DNA from 3 places in the Limnobaculum parvum genome. Region 2 is predicted to be linked to each of the others. Evidence: predicted binding sites of a transcription regulator. Region 2 holds the regulator's gene; each other region holds the start of a gene.
What was found. The regulator PurR, encoded in region 2, represses purine synthesis genes. The targets are predictions, from matches to a motif close to CANGCAAACGTTTGCNTG.

Region 1 (7,039 bases), 710 kb from region 2:
TTGTGTTCTGACATAAAAAGATGAATGAGCGACGTACAAGGTAATGCACATAGCGTGCCATATTTTAAAAATAAAAATCAACATATTGATAATTAATTAATTTTATTTTTATTATACTAATTGAACAATTGAGTGGCGTTATCCATAAAGTGAATACCTGCTCGATCTGTCTCTAAAAACCGACACTGTTCCGCCTCTCTTTTATTGGATAATAAAATCAATATCTTAAATGTCTCTTATTTGAGACACACTATTAGGCCGATTGTCTTCATTTACCAACAATGAAAATAAATTCTTTATTTATCATTTAATTAAAAAGGCGACTTCCGTCGCCTTTTTAATTAATAATGTGTGATTAACCAAGCTGTTTCCGCGCATTACGGAATAACCGCATCCATGGCCCATCTTCACCCCACTCGACGGGATGCCAGGAATGACTAACCGTACGGAAAACGCGCTCAGGGTGTGGCATCATGACCGTAATACGGCCATCCCGATTCGTGATGGCCGTGATTCCTTTCGGTGAACCATTCGGGTTTGCCGGATAGTTCTCGGTAACCTGACCGAAATTATCCACATACCGCATAGAGACAAACCCTGATTGGTCTAACGCCGCCAGATGTTGCGTATCACGCACTTCAACCCGCCCTTCACCATGAGAAACTACAATCGGTAAGCGTGAACCTTCCATGCCCTGCAACAGCAATGATGGACTGCGGGTCACTTCCACCAAACTGAAACGCGCTTCAAAACGTTCTGATAGATTACGTACAAAACGCGGCCAGTGTTCAGAGCCGGGAATCAACTCACTCAGATTAGACATCATCTGGCAGCCATTACATACGCCAAGAGAGAGCGTATCCTGACGATTGAAAAAAGCATCAAACTGATCGCGCACCCGGTTATTAAACAGTACCGATTTCGCCCACCCTTCACCTGCACCCAATACATCACCGTAAGAGAAGCCACCACAGGCGACTAAGGTATGGAAACTATCCAATTGAATGCGTCCTGACAGTAAATCACTCATATGCACGTCAACAGCATCAAACCCTGCACGATGGAAAGCAGCGGCCATCTCAACGTGAGAATTCACCCCTTGCTCACGCAACACCGCAACCCGAGGTCGCGCTTGTTTAGCAATATAAGGAGCTGCAATATCATCTTTAGGATCGAAGCTCAGATTGACATTTAAACCCGGATCATTCGCCTGTTTTTTTGCCTGATGTTCCATATCAGCGCAGTCTGGATTATCGCGCAGGCGTTGCATTTGCCATGTTGTTTCAGCCCACCACAGCCGTAGTGTTTGGCGGCTTTGTTTATATACTGGTGTCTCACCATAACGAATCTCTATCTCATCGCCCGACACGGCACATCCAATATGATGTACACAATCCGTTAATCCGAACGAAGCTAGGCAAGCCTTCACGTCTGTTAGCTTATCTTGAGAAACCTGAATAACCGCACCCAGCTCTTCATTAAACAGCACGGATAACATATCGCTATCCAGCGACTGTAGATCGACCTTTAACCCACAATGACCAGCAAATGCCATTTCCGCCAGAGTTACCACTAATCCCCCATCAGAGCGGTCGTGATAAGCCAGAAGTAAACGACTGGCAACCAGCGCCTGCATCGCATTAAAGAAAGCGGCCAGCTTATCTGCGCTGTGCACGTCTGCTGGTCGATCGCCCAATTGGCGATATACCTGAGCTAATGCTGTCGCACCCAACCCATTTCGACCTTCACCCAGATCAATAAGCAGCAATGCATTATCTTTCCCAATATGCAGTTGTGGAGTAACCGTACTACGGACATCTTCCACCCGAGCAAAAGCAGTAATCACCAGAGAAAGTGGAGATGTCATCTCCACAGTTTCGCCCTGTTGCTGCCAGCGGGTTTTCATCGACATCGAATCTTTACCTACTGGAATAGTGATACCTAACGCGGGACACAGCTCCTCACCAACGGCTTTTACTGCAGCATAGAGACCGGCATCTTCTCCCGGATGACCCGCAGCAGCCATCCAGTTAGCGGAGAGTTTAATCCGCTTCAGTTCACCAATTTGAGTTGCAGCAATATTGGTTAGCGCTTCCCCTACCGCCAGACGAGCTGAGGCAGCAAAATCCAGTAACGCAACCGGTGCTCTTTCTCCTAAAGACATGGCTTCACCATAGTAGCTGTCATAGCTGGCGGTGGTCACAGCACAATCCGCAACCGGAATTTGCCACGGGCCAACCATTTGGTCACGGGCAACCATACCGGTTACTGAGCGATCACCGATGGTGATCAAGAAGGTTTTCTCTGCCACCGTTGGCAAATGCAATACGCGATTAACTGCTTCTTCCAGTGAAATATCTGCTTTTGCTAGCGGTTGAGACCGGGTATTCAAGGTTTTGACATCCCGAACCATTTTCGGTGTTTTACCCAACAGGAGGTCTAACGGTAGATTGATAGGGTCATTGTCGAAATGACGATCGTGAAGGGTAAGGTGTTTCTCTTTCGTTGCTTCACCAATCACGGTATAAGGCGCGCGCTCACGGTGGCACAGGCTCTCAAATAACGCTAATTTTTCTGGCGCTACCGCCAGAACATAACGTTCCTGAGATTCGTTACACCAAACCTCTAACGGGCTCATTCCTGGTTCATCATTGAGAATATCGCGTAGTTCAAACTTACCGCCACGATTTCCATCGCTGACTAATTCAGGCATCGCATTGGATAAACCACCGGCACCAACGTCATGAATAAACAGAATCGGGTTGTCATCACCTAACTGCCAACAACGGTCTATCACTTCCTGACAGCGACGCTCCATTTCCGGGTTATCACGCTGTACTGAAGCAAAATCCAGATCTGCATCAGACTGGCCAGACGCCATTGAAGAAGCCGCGCCACCACCAAGACCGATATTCATCGCTGGCCCACCCAGCACGATCAGTTTGGCGCCAACGGTAATTTCACCCTTTTGTACGTGATCGGCGCGAATGTTACCAATGCCCCCAGCTAACATAATGGGCTTATGGTAACCGCGTAGCTCTAAGCCATTATGGCTGTTCACTCGCGCCTCATAAGTACGGAAATAACCCAATAATGCAGGCCGACCAAATTCGTTATTAAAAGCAGCGCCGCCCAGCGGCCCGTCGGTCATAATATCCAGCGCGTTAACAATACGATCTGGTTTACCGAAGTCTTGTTCCCATGGTTGTTCAAAACCAGGAATACGCAGGTTTGAAACCGAAAAACCAACCAGCCCCGCTTTGGGTTTAGCGCCGCGACCGGTCGCCCCCTCATCACGAATCTCACCGCCAGAACCTGTTGCCGCGCCTGGCCACGGTGAAATGGCTGTTGGGTGGTTGTGAGTTTCTACCTTCATCAGAATATGAGCGGCTTCCTGATGGTAGTCATAAACGCCACTGTCAGGTTTAGCAAAGAAGCGCCCAACCTCTGAGCCTTCCATGACTGCGGCATTATCTTTATAAGCAGACAAAACGTAATCCGGCGTCTGCTCATAGGTATTCTTAATCATTTTAAACAGCGATTTTGGCTGTGTTTTACCATCAATCACCCAGTCGGCATTAAAAATTTTATGCCGACAGTGCTCAGAGTTGGCCTGAGCGAACATATACAGTTCAATATCAGTTGGATTGCGCTGTAAGCCAGTAAAGGCATCCAGCAGATAGTCAATTTCATCAGGTGCCAATGCCAGCCCCAGCTTTTCATTAGCCTTCTCCAACGCCTCTCGACCTTCGGTGAGTACATCAACCACCACAAATGGGGCTGGCTGATGCTGAGAAAACAACGCTTGCGCCTGCTGAGGCTCCGTAAACACGCATTCCATCATCCGATCGTGTAGTAAACCGGACAAAATATGCCATTGCGACTCAGAAAGATTTTCAGCCTGAATATAGTAGGCTATACCTCGCTCCAAACGGTGGATCTGTGACAACCCGCAGTTATGTGCAATATCTGTCGCTTTTGATGCCCAGGGTGAGATGGTTCCTGGTCTTGGCGTCACCAGTAACAATCGACCGTGTGGTTCATGTTCTGCCAGTGATGGACCATATTTCAGCAACCGTTTTAACTTCGTCAGCCCATCTTCTGACAATGGTGTGATCAAGTCCGCAAAGTGCACATATTCAGCATAAATGTCGCCAATCGGCAGGTGGAGACTCTGACAAACTGTCAGTAACTTATTGATACGAAAAGCAGATAACGCAGGAGAACCACGCAAAATTTCCATAATAGAATTTCTCTGGTCTAAAGAGGCCATCACAATAGGTACTTTCATCACAACCGGTTTTACCTTCATTAACACCCCGGAAAATCGCCTATTGTGATGACCTCTAAGGCTTAAGCGGAAAAAACTGCGCCTATTATAGAGAATCAAACGCAATGACGAAACCGTTTGCGTAGCTATTATTTTTAGCCCGAATAACGAATCCAATGAAACATAGTGTTTGCTATGTTGCCTTTAGTTAAGCAGAATGCCTGTCTATAAATTCAGGCTTATCCTTTTCCTGATGTGAAATTAACTGAGAATTCCATTTATTATCAAACGATAAGCAGCTGTACGAGATAACCCAAACTAGAGTGATTTCAAAGCCCATGAATGTTTAACTCTATTCGTATTCAGCAAAAAATTCACTTGATTTAGAGAACGTTATTTGAAGCCATTAAAGATTAACTATCTGTTTATTGGTGTTGTAACACTGCTACTGGCGTTGGCCATGTGGCCAACGCTCCAATGGCGCGGCGATAACAACACCCAATTACAGAAAATTAAGCAACGAGGCGTACTCAATGTCGCCACTCTCAACGTTACTCCCTACTACTATCAAAGTAGTACCGGAATTGACGGTCTTGACTATGAGTTGGCTAAGTTATTTGCCGAGTATATTGGTGTTAAATTAAATATTGAAACCGAACACAACGTTAGCAGCCTGTTTACTCAGCTAGAAAGTGGTGAAACCGATATGCTAGCGGCAGGGCTGATCTTTAACCCTGATCGTATGAAAAACCTGAATGTAGGCCCAGCCTACTATTCTGTTTCACAACAGTTGGTTTATCGCCAAAATACGCCAAAACCTCAATCACTGGCCAATATTAAAGGTCGGTTAACGGTCGTGGCAGGTGCTGCCAGCATTTCTACATTGCATCAGCTTAAAAAAAGCAAATATCCAAACCTTAGTTGGGATGCAACCCCATCCGATTCTCCCGTTGATCTGTTAAAGCAGGTAGCCGATGGTAAATTGGATTATACCATCGCCGACTCGGTCACTATTGCCATGATCCAGCGAGTTTATCCTAATCTGGCTGTTGCCTTCGACATCACGGAAGAAGAGCCGGTAATGTGGTACGTGCGTAAAACTGAGGATAACAGCCTAGACGCAGCCATGCTGAACTTCTTCAATCAAATTAATGAAGATGGTTCTCTGGCAAAACTGGAAGAGAAATATCTGGGCCATGTTGGTGAATTTGATTATGTCGACACCCAAACCTTTTTGAATGCTATTGAGAACACGCTTCCCAATCTGAATCCTTTATTCGAGAAATATGCAAAAGGGATAGATTGGCGTCTGGCCGCAGCCATTGCCTATCAGGAATCCCACTGGAACCCAACCGCAACCTCAGCAACGGGTGTACGCGGTATTATGATGCTGACCCGAAGTACCGCTGACTCATTGGGTGTTACCGACCGTCTGGATCCTGAACAAAGCATCCGAGGAGGACTGATTTATCTGGAGCAGCTGATGGAAAAAATTCCGGATAGCGTTTCTGAAGAAGAAAAAATCTGGTTTGCTCTGATTGCCTATAATATGGGATATGCCCATATGCTCGATGCCAGAAGCCTGACGGCACAACAAGGAGGGAATCCGGACAGTTGGGTGGACGTTAAAAAGCGCCTGACTATGCTGACGCAAAAACAATATTACAGTAAAACTCGCTATGGCTATGCGCGTGGCTATCAAGCCTATCAGTTTGTTGAGAATATTCGGCGCTATCAGCTTAGTCTTGAAGGCTATTTGCAGGAAAAAGATCGCCAATTGGCTAAAGCACAACAAACAACAGAGCAAGAGGTTGAACTGGGAAAATCTTATCCTGCAATTAAACCCAATCAATTTCAAGTCAAGCAGCCAATACCTCAGGAACAAAACTGACTGTTGATGTGGTCATTAACAGAGCCCCTGTCGCAGCATTTTTTGTAACTTAATCTGTTCTCGTCTGCGTTTAAAAAAGTCACTCAATCTTGCAGAGCACTCTTCCGCCAATATGCCGGCGGTCACCTCAACATGGTGATTCATTCCGGGGTGCCCCAAAATATCCATCAGAGAGCCGGCTGCGCCGGTTTTTAAATCACTAGCGCCATATACCACACGCTGAATACGGCTGTGTACCATTGCTCCTGCACACATCACACAGGGTTCTAATGTGACATACAGCGTGGTATTTAACAGCCGATAGTTTTGCAGTACTAATCCGCCCTGCTGTAACACCATAATCTCTGCATGGGCCGTTGGATTGTGGGTACCAATAGGACGATTCCAACCTTCAGCAATCACCCGATTATCTTGAACTAATACTGCGCCAACCGGGATTTCTCCTTCGCTGTCGGCCCGTTCAGCTAGTTCCAGCGCATAGCGCATCCAGTCTTCGTCACTGTAATGCGTCATCATCATTAACTCTACCTTTTATATGAATCACGACCATCGTTACCGATGGCTACTCCAGCTCTTTAAGATTGCCCTGACCATCAACCCGCCAGCGATGTTGGCAACAGGCAAGCACAGGATCGTCTTGAATACTGTCGCTGTAGCCACTGTATAGTGACAGCGGCTTACCCAAACGCTGTTCTAGTTCAACGACCTTCTGTTTGCCTAAACAGCGCGAATCAATAACCCAACCACCATAACGACTAGCCATTTGGCTACCCACCAGATTAACCTTCCCAAGAAAGAAAGAGTCCGCATAAGCCTCTTCAACCAGACGCTGAGGTGACCCCGTAAGTAACCATACTTGTGTGTTCTCATCATTCAGA
Region 2 (7,039 bases):
GGGTTGTTTATTCCAAGCGGTCCTGTGGTGCAGGTTCGTGATAATAATGGAAAAATTCGCGAAGATAGTGATACCGATGACATTGTTTACTACAAAGGCCCCTTGGTGGTGTTAGTCGATCGCTTTAGTGCCTCAGCATCGGAAATTTTCGCCGCAGCAATGCAAGACTATGGTCGGGCACTGATCGTTGGAGAACCCACCTTTGGTAAAGGTACGGTACAACAGCATCGCGCATTAAACCGTATTTATGATCAAATGCTGCGCCCTGACTGGCCAGAGCTGGGTTCAGTACAGTACACCATTCAAAAGTTCTACCGTATTAACGGTGGTAGTACTCAGCGCAAAGGGGTAACGCCAGATATCATCATGCCTACGGGGATTGATCCGGTAGAAACCGGTGAAAGTTTTGAAGATAATGCGCTACCGTGGGACAGTGTAGATAAAGCAACATACACCCTGTTAGGTGACGAATCTCGCTATATTCCGACCTTGAAGAAGAACTATGATGAGCGGATTGCTAAAGATCCAGAGTTCCAGTTCATCATGCAGGATATTGCACGCTATAAGGCCAATAAAGATAAGCGTTCTACAATTTCACTGAACTACGCGAAACGCGAAAAAGAGAGCAGTGAAGATGATGCGATTCGTTTAAAACGTATCAACGACCGCTTGGAACGTGAAGGCAAGAGCAAGTTGAAATCGCTGGAAGACTTACCAAAAGACTATAAGGACGCCGATCCTTATCTGGATGAGACGGTATTGATCGCAGTAGATTTGGCTGATTTAGAAAAGAATGATGCTACTCCAGCAACCCCTGTGGAGACAGAGAAAAAGATTAAATAGCAACATTTTAATTAGCAAATGAAAGGAAGGCGCTCTTTGAGCGCCTTTTTTATCCTCGTTAGAATTGGTATGCAGGGGATAAATGTGAGGTTAATCATCTGCCATTGTAAAGTTATGATCTAATTGCTCTGTGGGTGTTGTTTAGGCTTGAATTTTGAATATTAGCCCATAAGATCTGTCGGGTAGGAACATTTTTTATTTTTCTGAGGAAACTATCATTTTATGATGCGTATAGCGTTATTTTTATTAACAAACCTCGCCGTTATGGTGGTTTTTGGAATCGTGCTAAGTTTGACAGGCATTCAGGGGCGAAGCGCTCAGGGCCTGCTGATCATGGCGGGTTTGTTTGGTTTTGGAGGTGCATTCGTCTCGTTGCTGATGTCAAAATGGATGGCGTTGCGTTCTGTTGGTGGTCAGGTGATTGAACAACCTGCCAATGAAGCGGAACGTTGGTTAGTTGAAACCGTTAGACATCAGTCACAACAGGCGGGTATTGCAATGCCACAGGTTGCCATTTATCAGGCACCCGACATTAACGCATTTGCAACGGGAGCCAGACGAAACGCATCTTTGGTTGCCGTTAGTACAGGTTTATTACAAAACATGAGTCGTGATGAAGCTGAAGCGGTTCTGGCTCATGAGATTAGCCATGTTGCTAACGGTGATATGGTTACCATGACCCTGATTCAAGGTGTGGTAAACACCTTCGTAATTTTTGCTTCACGTTTGATTGCTCAGGTAGCAGCAGGCTTTATGAATCGCGGTAACGAAAGTTCGTCGGGTAACTCCATGATCTATTTTGCCGTTTCTATGGTACTGGAACTGGTATTCGGTATTTTAGCCAGCATCATTACTATGTGGTTCTCTCGTCATCGAGAGTTTAAGGCGGATGCTGGCTCGGCTAATCTGGTTGGTAAAGAGAAGATGATTGCAGCACTGCAGCGCTTGAAAACCAGTCATGAGCCGCAGGAAAGCTCTACCATGACGGCATTTTGCATCAACGGTAAGTCAAAAACCTTTAGTGAGCTGTTTTTGTCCCATCCACCGTTAGACAAGCGTATCGAAGCATTACGTGCAGGTAGCTACCTGAAGTAATAGAGCATTGAGTATTTATGATGAAACAGGGAGCCTTGTGGCTCCCTGTGTTTTAACCCTCTTTTAATCATCGAACAGATATACATCATCATCCCGTAATTCCAACTTAGGATGGCGAATATCATTCAGCACTAAGCGATGAGCACCTTTACTCTTATACCCGGCAAACAGAATCAGAGAGTCAGCCGGTTTTCCGGAGATGGGGACATCTTTCACGGTGATTTGCGAACCGGGCAACATTTTCACCGGCCATACTATCAAATTGCCGGGGTTCTCTTTTAGTATCTGTTGTTTCTGCTCAAACCACTGACTGGCCGTGAGAGCTTCAATCTTTTGCACCAGTTTCTCGCTGCGAACAGCAACAAAATCGACATTTAATGGCTTACCATCATTGGCTTTATCCGTCACGCTAAGCTCAATGGAACTCATCGCAACATGAGGGGGCATAAAAGCGCAGGCAGATAATGTCATACCAATAGTGGCAAAAAGGATCCCAGAAAGCAGGGGACGAAAACGATAGGGCAATGTTGAAAATATCATAATATGACCACTTGTGATTCAAAGCCTGCATGTATGTTTTTATTAGACTCTGAATGGGGGATTTAAATCCTGTACCTGATAACATATCTATTAAAATATAGGTCGATATCCAAGCTGAATCAAACTAGCCGGTATGTTATCGGGACCGAGGGAGGATAACTGACTGAAAACTTGGGGAGAACTAGCTCCAAAACCATTACAAATGATGATGATTGATTCTGGAGCAAAGTTCAGCGATGACTATTTCTTCAGATAGGGGCCATCAGTCACGGATTTTCGTTCAATCAGTTCAGGATGTAGTTCAATGGAGTGGGACGCTTCGCGCTTATTGATAATCCGATCTAATAACATATCTAACGCCATGACAGCCAAGCTCTCTTTAGGCTGTTGAATGGTGGTTAGCGGTGGATTATAGAAACGGGTATGGCGAATATTGTCATAGCCAATAACCGAAATATCTTCTGGTACACGAACCCCCATATCTCCGGCAGCACATAACGCACCCATCGCGATGACATCTCCGCCGCAGAATAACGCAGTAGGGCGCTTCTTCAGATTGATAAGCGATACCATGCCATCGTAGCCTGCCTGTGGTTGAAAGTCCGCCTCGATAATCCACTCAGGGAGGATATCGATATGGGCTTCTTTCAAGGCATGGAGAAAACCTTTATGGCGCTCACGGCCGGTAAATTCATTTAATTGACCCGTTATCGTTGAGATTTCGCGATGTCCTCGCTCTATCAGGTAACGAGCAGCCAGATAACCGCCATGAAAACCGTTATCTTCAATATTATCAGTAAAGCCTTTGTGTTTATTCCAGTCCATCACCATCATGGGAATGGCGTGATAATTTTCCAGAAGCGAAAGTAGTGGGGGATGATACTCAGAACACATCACTAACAGGCCATCAACCCGTTTTTGTGCCAACATAGCAAGATAAGCCTGCTGTTTTTCTAAATCGTTTTGCGTGTTGCACAGAATCAGCGTATAGCCTTTTTTATAACAGGCTTCTTCCACTGCTTGGATAACTTCAGCAAAATACGGTGAACCGCTGGCGGTTGCCAGCAGGCCAATGGTTTTGGTGTTATTCACCTTAAGACTACGGGCAACGGCGCTGGGTGAATAGCTAAGCTCTTTAATGGCCGCCCAGACGGCTGTTTTAGTATCTTCGGCGACAAAACGCGTTTTATTAATAACGTGGGAGACCGTGGTCGTTGAAACCCCCGCGTGTTTAGCCACATCTTTTATAGTTGCCATGAAACAGAGCACTCCTGAGCTTATACTGGTATCAAGTACAGTGTAAGCTGATATGTTAACGTTTGCTTTTAGTGATAACCAACACATTACACATTAAAAGCAAAACGGTGTAGAATTCCTTTAACCATCACTGCTGGTGGCACATATGCCTTTCAGTGATAACAAGCGGTGGATTTTGGCGTATCTGATACAAAAGTCCAAGAGATATCATGGAAAAATCGCTTTTGGGTATACATTTTTGTTAAGCGCCTTACAATGATTCCGTGTCTAATCACGTTTATGTAAAGGAAAAAGAATGTCTGCTGAATTAAAATGGGCGTTAAGCACAGTAGTTTTTGCTCTATTTGTTATCGTTACTTATAGCTTGATTGCGGTAACACACTAATATATTAAAAGCTCGGTTCATTATATGTATCGAGCTTTATACTTCCTGATGGGTGTTAAGTATCGTTGCTGGTCAATGGAGTATCACTTTTCTTGGAAATTGTCAGATTATGTTCCTTTAAACTGGAACATGATTTTTTTTGTAATTGATTTGATAAAAAATCGGTGTTTCAACATGGAGGCAGAATGACTCACCAACAGGCCAGTACAGTTGCGTTGATTAAACGTATTGCAGGGATCGTTATTTTTATTCCGGCATTCATTTCAACAATTATCTCTGTGCTGAAGTATCTGGTTGTACCTAAAGCTAACATGCAAGAAATGACAGCGACGATTATGGATTTTCTGCAGGTCATTATCAAAATTGTTCGTCAGTACACCTCATTCGTTGAGTATTTTTGGGCTAATTCCCCAGTACCGAATATTAGCAATTGGTTTGCTAGCGGTAGTGTATGGTTTATTGTGATCTTCCTACTGATGTTTGTCGGTTTGGCATTACAGGCTTCCGGCGCACGTTTAGCTAAACGCGTGTATAACGTGAAAGAAGCTGTCAGAGAAAGAGCGATACTGGAAGCGATGAATGGTGATGAAGCGCGCTCATTCGCGGAGTTGGAGAAGTTGATCTCTATACCCAATACCTCGATCTTTGCACAATATGGACAGTTGTATGTTTCACCGATCTTCTGGGGTATTTTTATCTATATCATCCTGTATATGATCAACCGGCTTTAATAATCCTGCATTGCCTTCTACGCTTAATACTGCAGACCGGTAGTTATACCGGCTCTGTAGGTTAATCTTTGGGTCTCCTATGGCCTGCAATATGAATATCAGCCTTTAGCGATCTTTTTACACCAAAGCTGTGCATTGGATCGAAGTTTCGCTGGAATCAAAAGGTTAACCTGAATCTATCTTGATCATAGCCTTGGGGTGATGTCATGTGGCAATCCGTCAGCCGTTTATTAAGTGAGTATCTGGGTGAGACTTATACAATCACTGAAAAGGAGGAACTGTCAGGAGGTGATATCCATCATGCTCGCCGGGTCAGTAACGGCAAAAAAGAGGTTTTTATCAAGTATGACACTCGGGATATTCTACCTATATTCAATGCCGAACTTGATCAGCTTACGGCATTAGCCAAGAGTGGTACGGTTCGAGTACCAGAGGTTTATGGTGTTGGTTACGACCGCGATTTCAGCTTTTTGGTATTGGAGTACCTGCCGTTAAAACCACTGGATGCCCATCACGCCTATTGTTTAGGACAGCAGCTAGCCCGATTGCATCAATGGAGCGATCAACCACAGTTTGGACTGGATTTTGATAGCGACCTAGCAACTACACCACAGCCTAATCGCTGGCAACGTTACTGGAATGTATTCTTTGCTGAACAGCGTATAGGATGGCAGCTTCAATTGGCGGATGAAAAAGGGTTCCACTATGGGGATATTGATACCATTATCGATATTGTTAGCCATCGGCTGAAAAGCCATCACCCACAACCATCTTTACTTCACGGTGATTTATGGCCAGCGAACTGCGGTGTTAGTACCGTAGGGCCGATAATTTTTGATCCGGCTTGTTATTGGGGCGATCGTGAATGCGATTTAGCCATGTTGCCGTTATATCCTAATTTACCACCGCAAATATATGATGGTTATCAGAGCATTTGGCCTTTACCGGCCAGCTTTATCGATCGCCAGCCGCTATATCAACTTTACTATTTGTTGAATCGGGCAAATCTATTTGGTGGAGAGCACGTTAATGTCGCACAGTTGGCGGTTAAGCGGCTGTTTGGTGATGAGTTGTAATTATTGAGTGATGCCTGCCAAAATAGTGTTTTGACCAATAATCTTTCACCGTAGCGGGTTCATTAACGATATTTAACCGACACCGAGCGTTATCTCTTGTGGCATCAGGGCTTTTTTCATTTTGTACTATCCAGCCACTGTTCTCAATGGTAAAATTTACCCTTCGTTTTTATAAAACGTAAACCGACAAGTCAATGTGTGTACACAATTGAGCGGGCATTCGATAACAGTGAGTCGAAAAAGTCATCAATCCATTGATCTAAATACAAAAAATATTTTTACATGTGATCTTGCGTATGGGTCACCACTGTAACTAAGGAATTATAATGCCAGTTATTACTCTTCCTGATGGAAGTCAACGTCAGTACGACCATGCCGTTTCAGTGATGGATATTGCTCGTGATATCGGCCCTGGTCTGGCAAAAGCCTGTATCGCCGGTCGTATTAACGGTGAGCGTATTGACGCTTGCGATCTGATTGAAAACGATGCGAATCTGGAAATCATTACCGTCAAAGATGAAGATGGTCTGGAAATTATCCGCCACTCATGTGCGCACCTGTTAGGCCATGCAATTAAACAACTTTGGCCTGATACTAAAATGGCAATTGGTCCAACCATCGACAATGGTTTTTATTACGATGTTGATATCGACAGAACGTTAAATCAGGAAGATCTTGATCTGCTTGAACAGCGCATGATGGAGCTGGTTAAGAAAGACTACGACGTCATCAAGAAGAAGGTTAGTTGGCAAGAAGCTCGGGATACTTTCGAAGCCCGTGGTGAAATTTATAAATTACGTATTCTTGATGAAAACATCAGTCGTGACGCACATCCGGCGCTGTATCATCATGAAGAATATATTGACATGTGCCGCGGTCCGCACGTGCCGAACATGCGTTTCTGTTATAACTTCAAGCTGCAAAAAGTTTCCGGCGCTTACTGGCGTGGCGACAGCAACAATAAAATGCTGCAGCGTATTTATGGCACTGCATGGGCTGATAAAAAACAATTGGCTGCCTATTTATTGCGTCTGGAAGAGGCGGCTAAGCGCGACCATCGTCGTATTGGAAAGCAGCTTGATCTGTATCATATGCAGGAAGAAGCGCCGGGT
Region 3 (7,039 bases), 1.6 Mb from region 2:
ACCAAAACGGCTCTCTTTCCCCTCCATATTAATGCTGTTGTTTAATCCTAAGGCCGTCAGGTAATCAGGGCCATTCAATTCGGCATAAAAAACTGCAATAACCGCCACGATAAAGATTAACGACATACACCATAGCAGCGCATTACTTTGGCGGGTGTCACCAACGGCGCGGCCAAAAGCCATACACAATGCACAAGGGATAAGGAGTATTGCCAGCATTTGTACCATGTTGCTGAGTGCGGTTGGGTTTTCAAATGGGTGAGCAGAATTAGCGCCAAAGAATCCACCGCCGTTAGTTCCCAATAATTTTATTGCTTCCTGTGAAGCAACTGGCCCCATCGGCAGAACTTGAGATGCTCCTTCTAATGTAGTCAGATGAAGGTAAGGGCTGACATTTTGGAGAACGCCCTGGCTGACAAAAAATAGCGCCAGCAGCAAAGAGAGCGGTAACAGAAGATAAATAACAATTCGCGTCAAATCGACCCAGGCATTACCGACACTGGGCGATAATTTGCGGCTAAAGGCGCGGATAAATACCAGCGCAACGGCAATGCCGGTTGCTGCGGATAAGAAGTTTTGCACCGTTAAGCCAACCATTTGGCTGAAATAGCTAAGGGTATTTTCGCCGCTGTAGGCCTGCCAGTTGGTATTAGTGACAAAGCTAACGGCAGTATTCAGCGCGAGATGCCAAGATAGGTTGGGCATTTTTTCTGGATTGAGGGGGAGCCATGCTTGAGTCATCAGCAAGACAAAGAGCAAGATAAGCCCGCTGAGATTAAATACCACAATGGCGAGAGCATATTGATATTTAGTCATCTCTTTCGGCTTAACGGTACCGAGGCGCCACAGCTTTTTTTCTATCTGCATGATGTTATAAGGGAGCTCTCCGTCAATTAGCCGGACCAGTAAGCGGCTTAATGGCAGGGACAGAATGATTAATATGGCCAGAAATGCGCCGATAGTGAGTAGCAGAGTGATGGTCATTAGAAATCCTCCGCATGAAATAGCGCATAAATAAGGTAGCCGAGGAGGAGTACAACAAATATGACCCCGACAATAAGGCTTAGGCTCATGATCATTTCCTGAATGGAATATTTATTGGTAGTTTAAGAAAGGGTAGCGGTTAGGATGCAAAGATTTTGATAAAAGATATTTGAAAAGCGTAAAAATAATATAAAAATAGCAAGATAACGGTAGGTTAGCTGTATGTAGAAAGGGGCTTGGCGGCGGTGGTGAGCGAATTCCTCATTTCAGGGGATTTCCCAAGGGCTATTAGTTGTTATAGTAGCGGGGTTCTCAACATAGAATTCAGAGTCAGTAGTAACAGGGCCAATTCTAAGCAATTATTGATTTCTTTTGAGTTAATTTCATTTTTTATTCTAATTTAAGGTTTTTGCTATGCTAAGACGCATTTCCTGGATTTTAGGCATCTTATCCCTGTTGGTTCCTTTTGCCTTATACCTATGGCAGTGGTCACAGCATCAAAAATTGCTTGCATCTGGTTTGGCTGGTGATGAGTTGGGCTGGACATTAAGCGTGGTATTGGTTGATGTTTTTGTGGCAGGCTCTATTGCATTTATCGCTGTCTTGGCTAATGCCATTGCGTTGTATCGTTTGCCGGAAGGTGAGGAGCTTAATCCGGTGGTCAGAATTATTGAACTGGTACTTTTAGGTCTTCCTTTGTTAATTTGTCTGTTCTTTTTGGGTGTGTCGATGATGCACTAACTCTGGGCTAACATTCAGAGTCATTATCCGTCCTACGTTTATTAGTCCGCTTATTGCTGCTTTTTTATAAAAAAACGCAACAATAAGCGGTTTTTATTTCCTCAAATTACCTTCCACGTAAAAATCTCTCAAAATTTGATAATAAAAGTTGAAATGGGGGTATATAAGCTCAGATAATCGTTTGCCTTAACTATTTATACTGTTTTTTATTCCTTTTGAGGACATCACCAATGTCGAATGTTAACGATCGGGACACGAGTTCTTCCGATCAGAAAGGTTCTCTTGACCGTTATTTTAAGATTTCTGCTCGGAACAGTAGTGTCCGTCAGGAAGTTTTGGCTGGCTTGACAACTTTTCTGGCGATGGTTTATTCCATCGTTGTGGTTCCGAGTCTGTTAGGGCAAGCGGGTTTTCCGGTTGAAACCGTATTTGTTGCTACTTGTCTGGTTGCGGGGTTGGGTTCTTTAGTCATGGGCCTGTGGGCGAACTTACCTATGGCGGTAGGTTGTGCTATTTCTCTGACCGCATTTACCGCGTTTAGCTTGGTGTTAGGGCAGGGGCTTTCTATTCCTGTCGTGCTGGGGGCAGTGTTCCTGATGGGGGTACTGTTTACGCTGATCTCTGCTACCGGTATTCGTGCATGGATTCTGCGTAATATTCCTATTGGTATCGCTCATGGTACCGGTATTGGTATCGGACTTTTCCTACTGATGATTGCGACCAGCGGTATTGGTGCAGTAGTGAAAAACCCGGGCGCGGGTTTACCGGTACAGTTTGGTGATTTCTCGTCTTTTCCTGTGATGATTGCCTTTATTGGTTTGGCCGTGATTATTGGTTTAGAGCGTTTGAAAGTGCCGGGCGGCATTCTGTTGGTGATTGTTGCGATTTCTGTATTAGGTTTGATCTTCGATCCGGCGGTCACTTATAAAGGCATGAGCTCGATGCCATCCTTAGTGGCAAAAGATGGTACCTCACTGATTTTCAGTCTGGACATTATGGGCGCCCTTCAACTGACGGTTCTGCCGAGCATTCTGGCGTTAGTCATGACCGCGGTGTTTGACGCAACCGGGACTATCCGTGCTGTTGCCGGTCAGGCTAACCTGCTGGATAAAGAGGGGCAGATCATCAACGGTGGTCGCGCGCTGACGACGGACTCCGTTAGCAGCATGTTATCGGGTCTGGTTGGGGCATCTCCTGCTGCCGTCTATATTGAATCAGCTGCCGGTACCGCGGCGGGTGGGCGCACTGGGTTAACGGCGCTGGTGGTTGGTGTACTGTTCCTGCTGCTGCTGTTTTTCTCTCCGTTAGCCGGTCTGGTACCGGGTTATGCCACCGCACCTGCGTTAATGTATGTGGGTTTACTGATGCTGAGTAACGTTGCCCGTCTGGACTTTGACGATTTCGTTGATGCGATGGCAGGGTTGATTTGTGCGGTATTTATCGTATTAACTACCAATATTGTAACCGGTATTATGCTGGGCTTCGCCTCGCTGGTGATTGGGCGTATCTGCTCAGGTGAGTGGAGAAAGCTGAATATCAGTATTGTGTTAATTGCTGCTGCGTTGGTCACTTTCTACGTTGGCGGTTGGGCGATCTAACGCTGTTTGACTGGCTTCGCTGTTTTATTGCATCTGGGGTAAATCAGCGAAGTCTAATTAATCAGCATCAATGGGTATTCTGATCGTAAGAACGATGTGTTCAAATCTGCACCGAGTGTTGCCTTTCCAGATTCCTCTTCCTTTGATGCAAATAGCCTGCGGTGCTCTGTTTTTTAGATGATAAAGGGGTTTTTAGTCCCTTTCGCCTATTATGCTGATTTCATTACCGGGTGGTTTATTGCAGTCGGAATTATTTCAGACCTTGAGCAGCTTCACCGTAGCATCCACGTCTATCTCATCTTCCGAGAAGATTAACGTGGTTCCCTGAAAGGTGGTGATCGCGAGTTTTTTCAGCGTACGCATTTCATCAGGTTTAACGGCTGATTTCGGCCTGATACTATTCATCAGTATACCCACAGACAACACCACATTATCTTTATCAATATGGCGATCGGCTGACACTTCCTCGCTGTAAACCAGATAAGATTTGATAGATGTAAGTTTAAGACGCTCACCCGCGATATAGATGTATTTGCTTTCCGGTACGACTTTCACTGAATGAGCTGACAAACCTTTGTTATTCGTGCCGGGTTCGAAAGTGACTGCTGCATCTTTCTTAATCAGCTCAGGGTTGGCGACTTTAATCACATGAAAATAACGGTTATCACCGTTTTCATCTTTGATAAATCCAAAACCTTTATCTTCAAACCACGTTGTGATCGTTCCATTCATCGCCATTACCGCCTGCTTAATCGTTTATTAACTCAGTTTTTGCAACGCGCAGTGTAAAGCACAATTGCTCCGCAGACTACGTCTTTGGTTTAAGTCTAGATGACAAATTTCTGGGATGCGTAGGGAATGACCAGATTCGCCAGTCGGTTTAAAATTCGTTATCATCTGCACCCACACTCCATCTGGGTAACCTGATGTCTAAGATTATCGATACCTTTATTGCCCCGCCGTGCCGTGACAAGATAGAGATTCTCTATCAGGACGATCATCTGGTGCTTATCAATAAACCTGCTGGGTTGCTCAGCCTCTCGGGGAAAAATCCGCAAAATCTCGATTCAGTGCATCATCGTCTGGTACAGATATTCCCCGGCTGTACTCTGGTCCACCGCCTTGATTTTGGTACGTCTGGGCTGATGGTGATTGCCCGTAATAAGGCCATAAATGCTTCCCTCTGCCAACAGTTCAGCCAGCGCACAGTGACCAAAGTGTATAGCGCACTGCTCTGCGGACATCTGGACAACAATGAAGGGGTGATAGATGCTGCGATTGCCAAAGACCCAGCGTTGTTCCCGCTGATGTCAATTTGCGCCATCCACGGCAAGCCCGCTCGTTCTTGCTATCAGGTCGTTGAGCGCTTTTATCATAAGTTGGAAGACGGGGCGTTACTGCCATTGACGCGGGTAGCGTTAACCCCAGAGACCGGACGGACTCATCAACTCCGCATTCACTGTCAGCAGTTGGGTCACCCTATTTTGGGCTGCGACCTGTATGGCGGGCACCGACAACTAAGCCCCGAATTGACGCCACGGCTGATGTTGCACGCCAGTGAGCTGCATTTTGTTCACCCCGTCAGCGAAGAGTGGGTCAAAGCCCATCATGCCAGCCCGTTCTGAAAGCAAAAGTATCCGTAATAACGTCGCTATGAAGACGTCTGACGTGGTGCTGAAGTTCATACGGAAATGTTTAATTGGATGGTTTTGATCGTAAAGTTCGGCATTCGTCGATGTTAATTTAAACTGCGGCATTAAAAATGCAAATTTCTGCCAGATCGCTTTTAATAAAAAAGGTGCTTATCCAACAGCATAAGCACCTTCTTATCAATCAGTTAACTGACTAGTATCAGTTCATACCGTATTTTTTTAGTTTCTTGCGCAGAGTACCACGGTTGATACCCATCATGGTTGCAGCGCGGGTCTGGTTACCGCGAGTGTACTGCATAACCATATCCAACAGAGGTTGTTCAACTTCGGCCAGTACCAGTTCATAAAGATCGTTAACGTCTTGACCGTTAAGCTGAGCAAAGTAGTTCTTTAATGCCTGTTTAACCGAATCACGCAGAGGTTTTTGAGTGACCTGGTCTTGTGAATTTACGGTAGCGACGGTTAATACGTCAGAATTTACGCGTTGTTCGAACATAGTTCTGTTAGCTCTTCTATCTGTTTAGGCAAAATTTCAAAATATGCCCCCAGTGCATCCAGTTGCTCATTGGCATTCTCGATTGCATTGAAGGTGCGCCGAAACTGGTCATTTGGGGCATGTTCCTGCAAGTACCAGGAGACGTGCTTACGTGCGATGCGGAGTCCTTTGCCCTGACCATAAAAGTCGTGCAATTCTCTCACATGCGAGGTTAACAAGCGTTCCACTTCGCCGAGTGGCATTGGTGGTAACAGCTCCCCAGTGTCCAGATAATGCTGGATTTCCCGGAAGATCCAAGGTCTTCCCTGAGCCGCTCGTCCTATCATCAGAGCATCGGCTCCGGTATAGTCCAAAACGGTTCTGGCTTTATGCGGGTCGGTGATATCCCCGTTAGCGATAACCGGAATATCTACGTTCTGCTTAACCGATCGAATGCTGTCATATTCAGCCTCACCGTTGAATAAACAACGACGAGTACGTCCATGTATGGTAATGGCCTGAATACCACTGCGTTCTGCCAGTTGGGCAATTTCAACACAGTTACGGTTTTCCGGATCCCAGCCGGTGCGGATCTTTAATGTGACCGGAACGTCAACGGCGTTCACCACAGCACTAAGGATCTTCCCAACCAGCTCCGGATACTGCAACAGTGCAGATCCTGCCAGCTTGCGGTTAACTTTTTTGGCCGGACAGCCCATATTGATATCAATAAGCTGTGCTCCGTTTTCCACATTGATGCGCGCCGCTGCCGCCATATCTTCCGGATCGCATCCGGCGATTTGAACAGCCCGAATACCGAGCTCATCAAGGTGTACCATGCGTAATCTCGACTTATCGGTACGCCAAACTTCCGGGTTGGAAGAGAGCATTTCCGAAACGGTCATTCCAGCTCCCATCGCATAACACATCGTTCTAAAAGGACGATCTGTTATTCCCGCCATTGGCGCGGCAATTAAACGATTTGTTAGCTGAAGGTTACCAATGCGCATCGACAACGAAGACCATATATGTCTGCAAGGGCGCGTATATTACGCATTTTTTGAACCAGATGAAAGGACAAACTTTGAACAATCGACGACTAAAATCAAAGAAATGAAAACCTCACCGTGATTATTAAATTATTATTCATATTTAACAATGAGTTATTTTTAATTTCTGTTTCAGAGGCGTTTGGAATAATTCAGCACGGTAGGACGGTGTTCCAACGCTTTTTGTGGCGATTGACTGAGGATTAACTTACTCTAGCTCTATTTTGGGGAGGATGCATTATAAGTAAATAAAAGCAGAAGGGGTCACCTGTAACCAGACAACCCCTTGCTTCTGTTAAATTTTTAATTAAATCAGTTAGCGTGAGTTTTTACACCGGTGATACGGCACCACTCTTCCTTTTCCGCAACAGGGTCGAGTTGGAACATGGCCTGATAAGCCTGAGTCACCCCTTCCGCTTGCGTGGCTAGCACGCCTGATAGGCCCAAGTGTCCGCCAACCACGGGCAGTTGGCTGATAATCGGTGCCAGTTCTCTCAACGGGCCAGCAAGGATGTTAGCAACCACAACGTCGGCCAGCAG

Region 1: a site for PurR is predicted at 4,398-4,415, ahead of purL (phosphoribosylformylglycinamidine synthase). Genes of this name have one in related genera too.
Region 3: a site for PurR is predicted at 1,896-1,913, ahead of HYN51_RS13585 (NCS2 family permease). Genes of this name have one in related genera too.

The regions. Positions count from the first base shown of each region.
Region 1 covers NZ_CP029185.2:922,077-929,115, reverse strand. The annotation lists gene purL (phosphoribosylformylglycinamidine synthase) at 356-4,246, opposite strand; gene mltF (membrane-bound lytic murein transglycosylase MltF) at 4,668-6,161, shown strand; gene tadA (tRNA adenosine(34) deaminase TadA) at 6,177-6,674, opposite strand; gene yfhb (phosphatidylglycerophosphatase C) at 6,724-7,039, opposite strand, start outside.
Region 2 covers NZ_CP029185.2:1,628,915-1,635,953, forward strand. The annotation lists gene prc (carboxy terminal-processing peptidase) at 1-843, shown strand, start outside; gene htpX (protease HtpX) at 1,066-1,938, shown strand; gene HYN51_RS06640 (hypothetical protein) at 2,002-2,478, opposite strand; gene purR (HTH-type transcriptional repressor PurR) at 2,719-3,735, opposite strand; gene cydH (cytochrome bd-I oxidase subunit CydH) at 4,031-4,120, shown strand; gene HYN51_RS06655 (YniB family protein) at 4,306-4,851, shown strand; gene HYN51_RS06660 (fructosamine kinase family protein) at 5,058-5,927, shown strand; gene thrS (threonine--tRNA ligase) at 6,254-7,039, shown strand, end outside.
Region 3 covers NZ_CP029185.2:3,247,508-3,254,546, reverse strand. The annotation lists gene kdpA (potassium-transporting ATPase subunit KdpA) at 1-984, opposite strand, end outside; gene kdpF (K(+)-transporting ATPase subunit F) at 984-1,073, opposite strand; gene HYN51_RS13590 (1,4-dihydroxy-2-naphthoate prenyltransferase) at 1,399-1,725, shown strand; gene HYN51_RS13585 (NCS2 family permease) at 1,956-3,323, shown strand; gene HYN51_RS13580 (cold-shock protein) at 3,579-4,061, opposite strand; gene HYN51_RS13575 (RluA family pseudouridine synthase) at 4,250-4,948, shown strand; gene fis (DNA-binding transcriptional regulator Fis) at 5,175-5,471, opposite strand; gene dusB (tRNA dihydrouridine synthase DusB) at 5,453-6,460, opposite strand; gene prmA (50S ribosomal protein L11 methyltransferase) at 6,812-7,039, opposite strand, start outside.